Regions from separate parts of the Exiguobacterium sp. MH3 genome, predicted to be linked through region 2. Evidence: riboswitches for the same ligand, from Rfam matches in the RefSeq annotation. Region 2 holds a riboswitch; the other holds the start of a gene.
The links. Region 2 has a riboswitch for thiamine pyrophosphate ahead of thiT (energy-coupled thiamine transporter ThiT). Riboswitches for the same ligand answer to the same signal wherever they lie in the genome.
Positions count from the first base shown of each region.

Region 1: it holds a riboswitch for thiamine pyrophosphate, as region 2 does, so the genes downstream of both, thiD (bifunctional hydroxymethylpyrimidine kinase/phosphomethylpyrimidine kinase) here and thiT (energy-coupled thiamine transporter ThiT) in region 2, are expected to answer to the same signal.

Region 1 is NC_022794.1:549,427-554,637, reverse strand. Features, by position in the region: gene U719_RS02790 (metalloregulator ArsR/SmtB family transcription factor) at 1-253, opposite strand, end outside; gene U719_RS02785 (hypothetical protein) at 309-752, opposite strand; gene thiE (thiamine phosphate synthase) at 764-1,402, opposite strand; gene thiM (hydroxyethylthiazole kinase) at 1,392-2,159, opposite strand; gene thiD (bifunctional hydroxymethylpyrimidine kinase/phosphomethylpyrimidine kinase) at 2,140-2,943, opposite strand; TPP riboswitch at 3,059-3,169, opposite strand; gene U719_RS02765 (murein hydrolase activator EnvC) at 3,235-4,512, opposite strand; gene U719_RS02760 (murein hydrolase activator EnvC) at 4,713-5,211, opposite strand, start outside.
Region 2 is NC_022794.1:1,980,452-1,985,662, reverse strand. Features, by position in the region: gene rsgA (ribosome small subunit-dependent GTPase A) at 1-710, shown strand, start outside; gene rpe (ribulose-phosphate 3-epimerase) at 713-1,369, shown strand; TPP riboswitch at 1,392-1,501, shown strand; gene thiT (energy-coupled thiamine transporter ThiT) at 1,562-2,122, shown strand; gene U719_RS10590 (thiamine diphosphokinase) at 2,124-2,726, shown strand; gene U719_RS10585 (amino acid permease) at 2,781-4,184, opposite strand; gene rpmB (50S ribosomal protein L28) at 4,325-4,513, opposite strand; gene U719_RS10575 (Asp23/Gls24 family envelope stress response protein) at 4,797-5,159, shown strand; gene U719_RS10570 (DAK2 domain-containing protein) at 5,185-5,211, shown strand, end outside.

The DNA of each region.
Region 1 (5,211 bases), 1.4 Mb from region 2:
CGAGTCCTTGTTTCAACAAAGACCGAAGATGGTGAGACGCCGTCGCAATCGAACAGTCGACAGAGGCTGAGACATCACAAACGCATAGTTCTTCTTCAATCGTCAACGCATAAACGATTCGCAGTCGTGTCGCATCCGAAAGAATCTTAAATAGCTTTCCGATTTCAAGTGTTGGGATCGTATCCACGACTTGTCCGATTTCAGACGCACGTTGTTCGTCAATCGCAATCGTTTCACAACGGGGAATGTCCATGTCCGTCACCTCGTTTCTACCTATATTGCACCATGAGAAACGGGACATTGCAAGTTCAGCGCATTCGTCTGCGAATGAGCCAAAACACGAACCATCCTCCTACGTAATCTCCAATATCCCAGACAATTCGATTTTGATCGACAGCGCGTACGCCGATGTCAATGACTTTCGTGCTTTCTAATCGATTCGTATAACGTTGACGAAGTCGCGTCGGAATCGGTAGATGAAGAAGTGCCCGGTAATAAATATCTAAATGAGTATGTCCCCAAATTTCCGTCGCAATCGAGCTCGTTTTAATATACAACGGACGTTTGTAGCGTCTTTCATACTTTTCTTTCAATAAAAGGGCCATCTCATAAGATATACGATTAGGACGCGGAAATAAGACTTTTCCTAGATGGTAGATCCCCTGATTATCGACTCGAATGATTTGTGGTTCTAACCGATATCGAATCCAATAGCCGCGAAAACGGATCGTCTGCCATTTCAATACAATCACCTCTGAACGGATTATACCCTGTTCTGAAGTGATTGATGCCATTCACGCACAGCATCTGTCATTTGCTGCGCAGCGAGTTGCCGATCTTCTTTAGCAAAAATTTCTGAGATGACGGCATACCCTTCTAGCGGGATAGGCAGAGAGGAGACATTCGTTGCTGTGATTCCACCAATACCGATTAGAGGTAATCGTACGGCTTCTCGAATTGCCTGAAGCATCGTGTGCGACATGGAATCAGCGTCCGCTTTGGATGACGTCGCAAATAGAGACCCCACGCCTAAATAAGATGCTCCGTCTCGTTCTGCTTCAATCGCTTGTGCAACAGTGGCTACTGACACACCAATCACGGCATCTGGTAAAAGGCGACGTGCTGCGGTTAAAGGAATGTCTTCTTGTCCGATATGCAAACCAGCTCCGACGAGTAACGCGATATCAATCCGGTCATTGATGATCAAAGGAATGTCGTGTCGATCCGTCAGTCTCTTCAACCGAACTGCCTGATCGAAGAATTCCTTTCCTTGCGCTGTTTTTTCCCGTAGTTGCACGATCGTTGTCCCACCTAAAATGGCTTCCTCAACGACCGTCTCGATCGCGACTCCAGGATGGTACCGACGATCCGTCACTGCATAGATGGAGTAATCAATTGACACGTTCTGTCACCTCCACCAGATCTTGTACCGTCATGAGGCTGATTGCATTGAACAACTCTCGTTTAAAATCACCAAGACCTTGCGCGGAGGCTGCTTGTTCTCCTGCTTTTCCCATGACGAATGTTCCGTGAACAGCCGCCTCAAACGCTGTATATCCTGCACCGAGGAAGCTCGCAATCAAGGAGGCCGTCATACAGCCCGTACCCGTGATGTCTCCTAGACGAGGTGTTCCTACATGTAATTCCATTTCGCGCGTTCCATCCGTGATATAGTCGTTCGGACCTGTCACGACGAGGACAGATTTGTGTTTGCGAGCGAATGCACGAATACTTTCTCGATCCATCATTGCATCTCCCGCAGCATCGACTCCCTTAGTTCGTCCGTCTTCCCCAAGTAACGTCTTGATTTCAGAAGTATTTCCTTTGATGACCGTACACCCGAGATCAATGAGTTCTTTAGAAAAGTCAGTACGTAATGTCGTTGCTCCTGCTCCAACTGGATCAAGAACGATCGGGACATTTAAACGTCCCGCTTCACCGGCTGCAAGTCGTTGAGCTGCTTGCATGTCTGCATCGATCGTACCAATGTTTAAGACAAGGGCTTGCGCGAGTCTAACCATTTCTTCTACTTCGCGAATATCTTCCGCCATGACGGGTGATGCTCCAACAGCGAGTGTGACGTTTGCGCAGTCATTGATCGTCACCGTGTTCGTCAGATGGTGAATGAGTGGTTTGTGTTCAAGAATGGTCGTAAACATGTGTATCCCTCCAAAGTGAATGAAAATGATGTGTCGGTCCAATACCTTGTCCGAGAGCAAATCCATGACGAATCGCCTCCGTGACATAGCTCTTTGCTTGTCTTACACTATCTGTCAAATCTTCTCCAAGCGCCATCCGCGCCGCAATCGCCGCAGATAAGGTACAACCAGTTCCATGAGTATGTTGATTGTCTAACCGTTCCGATGTGAAGCGGTGTTCTACTTCCCCATCAAACAACAAATCCGTCGCAGCTCCTGAGAGATGTCCACCTTTTAGTAATACTGCCCCTGTCTGTGTAGCTAATTGATGCATCGCCAGTCGCATTTCATCTAGATTGGTGACCGATCGTCCTGTTAAACGCTCCGCTTCCGGTAAATTTGGTGTGACGAGTGTCGCAAGCGGTAAAAGCTCCGAAATCAATGCTTGTTCAGCCTCCGTCCGCAATAGGGCATGACCGCCTTTAGCGACCATGACGGGATCTAATATGATCGGAACTGTCTGTTTGCGGAGATGTGTAGCAATGACACGAATCGTCTGCGCATTCGAGACCATTCCGATTTTGATCGCATCGACACGAATGTCTGAAAAAATCGACGTTAACTGGGCATCTACGATTTCTGGAGATAACTCTTCCACCGCTTGAACACCCAACGTATTTTGCGCCGTGACAGCTGTCAGGACGCTCATTCCATAAACGCCTAAAGCCGAAAAGGTTTTTAAATCTGCTTGAATCCCAGCTCCACCACCGGAGTCGGATCCTGCAATCGTCAGTACATGTTTCATGTTCTTTTCACCTTCCCATCGAGCAATGTAAGGGAGTCGTGACCGACAAAAAAAGCGTCGACCGCTGTAAAAAAGCAGTCGACGCTATACGAAAGCGTTATACACGCATTCCGGTATCCGTTCGGCTCAACTTTCCTACGCTGGTATTATCCAGTTCAGGTAATAGGGTCGAAAACAGATTGGTTTTCCTCTCAGCCGGATTCCTCCAGCTCCCCTAGTTGCTCAAGTATTCGTTTCGCCTTAACTGTAGCACAGCAGCAAAAAAAAAACGAGCCGAAGCCCGTTTTTTGATTACAGATATGCCAATGGATTCACTGCATTCAGAGGAGAAGAAGCACTATATTGATAACCTCCGACATGTAGTTCGAAATGTAAGTGTGGTCCTGTTGAATTTCCTGTACTACCAAGTGTTCCGACTTGCTGACCTTGAGAGACCGTTTGTCCTGCATGAACAGATAATGAGCTCATATGAGCGTAAACCGTCGTATAGACTTTTCCATCCAAGAAATGCGAAATCATGACGTGGTTTCCGTAAGGTCCACCACCTGATGCTGTAATGACGGTTCCGGCTGCTGCTGCGACGATCGGAGATCCGACGGGACCTTTGAAATCGACGCCATTATGGAATGTATAACCGTTTGCTCCACTAGCTGGTCCGAACCCTTGTGATACCCCACCAGAAGATGGTCGGACAAATTTCCCACCACCTGAAGCGATTGGTGTTGTATCTGAACTTGTTGATTCTGTATTCTTATTGGCTTGTTTTGCTGCTTGAGCACTTGCTTTAGCAGCTTTTTCAGCTGCCGCTTTCTCTGCTGCTGCTTTTTCAGCCGCTGCTTTAGCCGCTGCCTTCGCTGCCGCAATCGCACGTTCTTGCGCTTCGAGAGTCGCTTGCAGTTCTTTTGCGTCTAACAGTTCTGTCGTAAACTTCGTCTTCCCTTTTCGTAATTTTTTGAGTGTAGCACTACGCTCTTTCATTTGAGCTTTCAACGCTTTTTTTTGTTCAAGCAATACTTTCTTTTCTTGCATTTGCTCCGCTTTTTTCTCAACGAGTGCTTGTTTTGCTTCTGCTAATTTTTTTTGTGTCGCGATGTAATCTGAAATCATTTTATCATCTTGTTCAGCAATCTTTTTACCCGCCATGACTCGGCTGAATAAATCACCTAAATCCTTTGATCCAAAAATGACTTCTTCCCACTTAATCGAGTTTCCATCGTTTTCTTGGAAAACACGTAAACGATCACCGAGAAGTTCTTCCTGCTTCTGTAGCATCTCCTCGTAACGAACGATGTCTGCCTTTAACTCATCGATTCGATTGCTTAACTGTTTAATTTGTTTATTTTTTTCGGAAACTTGGAAAATCTTTTCGTTAATCGCTGCGTCGATTCGATTGATTTGACGTTGTTCTTTTGAAATTTTAGCTTCTTGCTTTTTAATCTCTTTTTCTAATTTACGTTGTTCAGCGGCATTTTCTGCCTTTTTTTCTTTAATCGTTGCTGCCGCGATCGGTTGTGTACCTGTTGTAAGTAATGCCCCTAAAACAATGGTAGAAATTAGTTTTTTTAGCATATATCGTTTTCCTCACTTATGTATTTTCATTTTTTATTATAGTATTCAAGTTTCTCTCATATCTGAAATAGATTATAGCACCCTAATCGTTTCAAAAAAATTTCATTTACATTTCAAGTGAAAACGTTTTTTTGTAATATATATATTTCTTATCAAATATAAAAAAAAGAATCGTTGCATATGCAACGATTCTTCACTGTTTAAAACATAGTCATTGGATTTACTGAGTTAGCTGGACCTGTTGCACTGTAGCTGTATCCACCAACGTGAATTTCGAAGTGCAAGTGTGGACCTGTTGAGTTTCCTGTGCTACCACGTGTACCGATTTGTTGACCTTGGCTGACGCGTTGACCTGCACTAGCGTTCAATGAACTCATATGTGCATAGACTGTCGTATATGTCTTCCCGTTCAATTGGTGAGCAATCATGATGTGATTTCCGTAAGGGCCGCCACCTGATGCTGTAATGACTGTACCAGTTGCAGCTGCAACGATCGGCGTGCCAACTGGACCACCGAAGTCAATCCCGTTATGGAACGTATAACCGTTTTCTCCGCCTGCAGAACCATACCCTTGTGTCACAGCACCAGCAGTTGGATGAATGAAGAGTCCGCCTGATGATGGTGACGGTTTAGGTGTCGCAGGAGCTGACGGTGCTGGCGCAGTTGGTGCTGGTGTAGATGGTTTTGGTGCCGATTGT
Region 2 (5,211 bases):
TGAAGGAGCGGGACAACTTTTTAGTACGCCCGCCTGTCGCGAATATCGATCAAGCGTTGCTTGTCGTCTCGGCGGCAGAACCTGATTTTTCAGCGCATCTACTCGACCGATTTCTCGTCTTGATCGAAGCGAAGGAAATCCAACCCGTCATCCTGTTAACGAAGATGGATTTACTTGACGAAGTCAAAGGACCGGCTGTCCGAGAGGCGATTGCCGCTTACCGGAAGATTGGGTATACGGTCATCGAGACATCAAGTGAGACGTTGACGGGTGTTGAGCAAGTCCGTCCGTTACTTGCTGGAAAAACGAGCGTTCTCGCCGGACAATCCGGTGTCGGGAAAAGTTCATTGCTCAATGCACTGGAGCCCTCTCTTGATTTAGAAACAAGTGCGATCTCGAAATCACTCGGACGCGGACGTCATACGACGCGCCACGTCACATTGATGCCGCTTGCCGAAGGATTGATTGCCGATACGCCAGGTTTCTCGAACCTCGATTTTCCGTATGATATGGAAATCGAGGATGTACGGTGGAGTTTCCCTGAATTCGTGGCTGTACAAGATGATTGCAAATACCGAGGTTGCTTGCATTTGAATGAACCCGGTTGTGCCGTCAAGGAAGCCGTCGAAGCCCAAGAAATCATGTCCTCTCGTTATGAGAACTATGGTATGTTTATAGACGAAATCAAGAATCGAGCCCGGAGGTATTGAAGATGATTAAAATTGCACCATCTATCTTATCAGCAGATTTTGCGAATCTCGAACGCGATGTTAAAGCAGTCGAAGCAGCAGGCGCGGACTATATCCATTTTGATGTCATGGACGGTCAGTTCGTACCGAACATCTCATTTGGATTACCTGTGCTTAGCAGCTTACGTCAAAAGACGGATATGATTCTCGATGTCCATTTGATGATCGACCAGCCAGAACGTTTCGTCGAGGATTTCGTCAAAGCAGGGGCGGACATCGTGACGTTCCACATCGAAGCGACGAATCATGTCCATCGTGTCTTGCAACAAATCAAAGCAGCGGGCGCAAAGGCAGGAGTCGTCTTGAATCCCCATACGCCATTATCAACGATTGAACACGTCCTTGAGGATGTCGATATGGTTTTATTGATGACGGTCAATCCGGGCTTCGGTGGACAAGCCTTCATCGAGCGTGTCATGCCGAAACTCGCAGCACTTGCGCAAGTGAAAGCAGATCGTGGTCTGACATTTGAAATCGAGATTGACGGTGGCGTCAATCCGGAAACGGCAAAGCTTTGCATCGATAACGGTGCGAACGTTCTCGTCGCAGGATCAGCAATCTACAATGCACCAGATTATGCGGAAGCGATCACTAGCATTCGTCAAGGGGCTGCCGTATAATAAGAACGAGAAAACGAAATATGATGACCGCAAGGGGTGTCGCTTGAAAAGCGGCTGAGAGGAGTCTTTTAGACTTTAACCCTTCGAACCTGTTCCGTTCAAACGGACGTAGGGATGTGGCGCACGCAGGCAGTACGGCGTTCGTCGTACTGCCTTTTTGCGTCCTCTCGTACAATGAAGGAGGAAAATAGCATGAAACGGTTACAAATGATGATGGAAATTGCCATCTTTGCCAGTCTCGGAGTCGTCTTTGATTTACTGATTCCATTCAAAATGCCACAAGGAGGCTCAATCAGCTTAGCGATGTTACCGATCTTCGTCATGGCATTTCGCCACGGTGTCGTTGGAGGGGTCGTTACGGGAGCGCTTGTCGGTACGATTCAATTGATGTTCGCTCCACAAGTCTTGACGATCGTTCAACCGATGCTTGACTATACGATTGCGTATGGTGTCGTCGGATTAAGTGGTCTGTTCGCGCGTCAAGTCAGACTAGCCGCGCGCAATGGACAAAAGAAAAGCTTGATGGCGTTCGTTCTCCTGGCGACGTTATTAGGCGCAGGACTCCGTTATATCTGTCATGTCATCAGTGGAATCGTCTTTTTTGCCGAGTATGCCGAAGGTCCAGTCGTACCGTATTCATTGATTTATAACGCGACATACATGGTACCGTCTTACGTTCTTTGTGGTGTCGTTGCGGGTCTTTTATTCACGACTGCGCCACGCTTACTCCGTTATTCGGCACGAGGCGTCTGAGATGCGGGCGATTCTCGTCTGTGCCGGTCCGCGAGAAGAAGCGCCGGATTTACGGACGTTTTGTCAGCCAGGTGATTTTATCGTCGGTGTTGACGGTGGTGTTCAGACGATTGAATCGTTTGGGCTGACATGCGACCTGACGATTGGTGATTTTGATTCGCTTGGTTATGTACCAGAAGGGGCAATCGTTCATCCGGCCGAGAAAGATGAAACGGATCTCGAACTGGCACTTCGTACAGTCTCAGAGAAGAAACAGTTTGAGGATACCTTCATTATCGGGGCGACAGGTGGGCGGCTCGACATGACCGTCCAAAATGTATATTTATTGAAGCGATACCCAGAGGCACGACTCGTGACGAAACGAGAAGAGGTACGATACTTGGCTGAGGGAACGTATACAGTCGAAGCAGGGAGCTATTATTATCTTTCGTTCATTCCACTCGTACCATCGACTTTAAGCTTATCCGGAGTCAAATATCCACTTGATGCACATCCAGTACCGGTCGGAGGTTCCTTGACCGTCAGTAATGAATGGTGTGCGTCAGAAGCGAAGGTAGAGCTCCATCAAGGAGAACTATTGATGATGCGGACGCTTAAGGAATAGCACAATCATAGGAAAGAGGCCGTGGATGACTCCGCGACCTCTTTTTGTGTGAAATTATTCTTCGAGTTGAGAAGGGGCGACACGGATGTCGCTTTGAGCGGATAGATGTTTTCCTTTGACGAAGAGATGATAACTTCCCCACATGACAAGGAAGAAAGGAACACCGATGTATAGAGCGATTCGTTGATCCGCTTGAAACGCAAGACTGACGAGGACGACGACGTTAAGTGTCAACGAAATCAGTGGTAACACCGGATAGAGTGGTGTCTTGAATTTCAGTTCGGATACATCGTGTCCGTTTCGGACGAACTGACGACGAAATGCAAGCTGAGAAGCAGAGATCGAAATCCAGCCGACTTGAGCCCCGAGTCCGGCTAAGGACAAGAGCCAAATGAAGACGGTATCTTCTGCGAAAAATGCGGTCAGAAGCGATAACATCGCGAACATCATCGTAAAGAGTAAAGCACGCATTGGCACACCACGTGCATTGACGTAAGATAATTTCTTTGAAATCATCCCTTCTTGCGCCATTGCCCATAACATCCGAGTCGCCGCATATAATCCGGAGTTTCCGACGGATAATAGTGCCGTCAAGACGACGATATTCATCAAATCAGCAGCGTACGGAATGCCGATCGCATCAAAGACCATGATGAACGGACTGCTGACTCCGCCAGCCGTCTCATACGGAATTAATGCACCAACGATCGTAATCGATAAGACGAAGAAGATGAACGTCCGCCAGACTGTATTGCGGATCGCTTTTGGAATCGATTTTTCTGGCGTGTCGGACTCCCCAGCCGCAACACCGATCAATTCCGTTCCTTGGAAGGCGAAGTTGACGGCGATCATCGTCGTCAAGACACCAAGAATCCCGTTTGGAAACCAACCGCTTGCCGTAAAGTTCGCAAATAACGATGTTGGGCGATCTGCTTCCATCGGTAACCAGCCGAACCAAGCAGCGCCACCTAAAATGATGAAGAATAGGATCGCGAGGACCTTCAAACTCGAGAACCAGAATTCAGCTTCACCGAATGCTTTGGCGGAGACGGCATTCAGACCGAACAGCAAGACCGTAAAGGCGGTACACCAGACGACGACGGGTACATTCGGAAACCAGCGGTCCATTAAACTGCCGGCAGCTGTGATTTCGAGTGCCACCGTCACGGCCCAGCCGAGCCAATAAATCCAACCGACGGCAAAGCCGATCCCTGGTCCGATGAAGCGGGTCGTATAGGTCTGAAATGACCCCGAGACCGGCAGATAGACCGCTAATTCCCCTAGACATAACATTGTCAGATACATGATGGTCCCACCCACGATGTAACTGAGGACCGCCCCGAGAGGTCCTGCTTGTGAAATCGTTAATCCTGACCCTAAAAATAAGCCTGTTCCGATGATTCCGCCAAGTGAAATCATGAACAGATGTCGACTCGTCATCTCTCGTTTGAGTTGCATGATGACTTCCCCCAATTCTGACAAAATAAAGTACGTTCCTATTGTAAGCGTTTTCAATAAAAGCGACAATTAGTTTATGAGAAAAATAAATGAGGGCATAAAAAAACCGGAAGGGAAGATTCCCATCCGGTGGTTGCGCCTTATACGCGTTCGACTTTACCTGATTTAAGAGCTCGAGCTGAAACCCAAACCTTTTTCGGCTTACCGTCGACGAGGATACGTACTTTTTGTACGTTGACTCCCCAAGTACGTTTTGTTTTGTTCAATGCGTGTGAACGGTTGTTACCCGACTTTGGCGATTTCCCAGTAACGTAGCATTTACGTGCCATGCGTTCCGCCTCCTTTTATGTTGTTTTGCGTTCGTCCTAATAGACACTTTGCTATCTTAGCATGGTGTCAGGGCGGTTGCAACATAAAAAAAGTAGCTGACAAGAAAAAAACTTGACAGACAACCTCGAAATTTAAAATAATGGATGAGGATGATGGTAAAAGTTCATTTGACCGCTACTATTTTTCACTTATTCATTGTATAGTCAGTACGGCGACTTTTCAATAGTAGGTCCTTATAGTAGAATTATGAGAAGAATACAATATTCAAAGGGGGCTACTCAGGTGGCGATCGAGATGAAAACGACCTATGGAAAGATTGATGTAGATAATGATGTCGTCGCGCAACTTGCGGGCGGCGCGGCAATGGAATGTTTTGGTGTCGTTGGTATGGCATCCCAGTCTCAAATCAAGGATGGTCTTGCTGAACTCTTAAAACGTGAGAACTTTGCACGCGGTGTCATCGTTCGACAGGCTTCAGAGCAGGTCCATATCGATATGCATATCATCGTAAGTTATGGAACGAAAATCTCAGAGGTGGCGAATAACGTACAGAGTCGCGTGAAATACACGCTCAGTCAGGCACTAGGTCTTGATGTGACATCTGTGAACATCTTTGTCCAAGGAGTCCGCTTGACGAATGTCTAAGGCGGGAATAGAGGAGGAAACTTTAGTGAGTGTAGATCGTTTAACAGGAGCG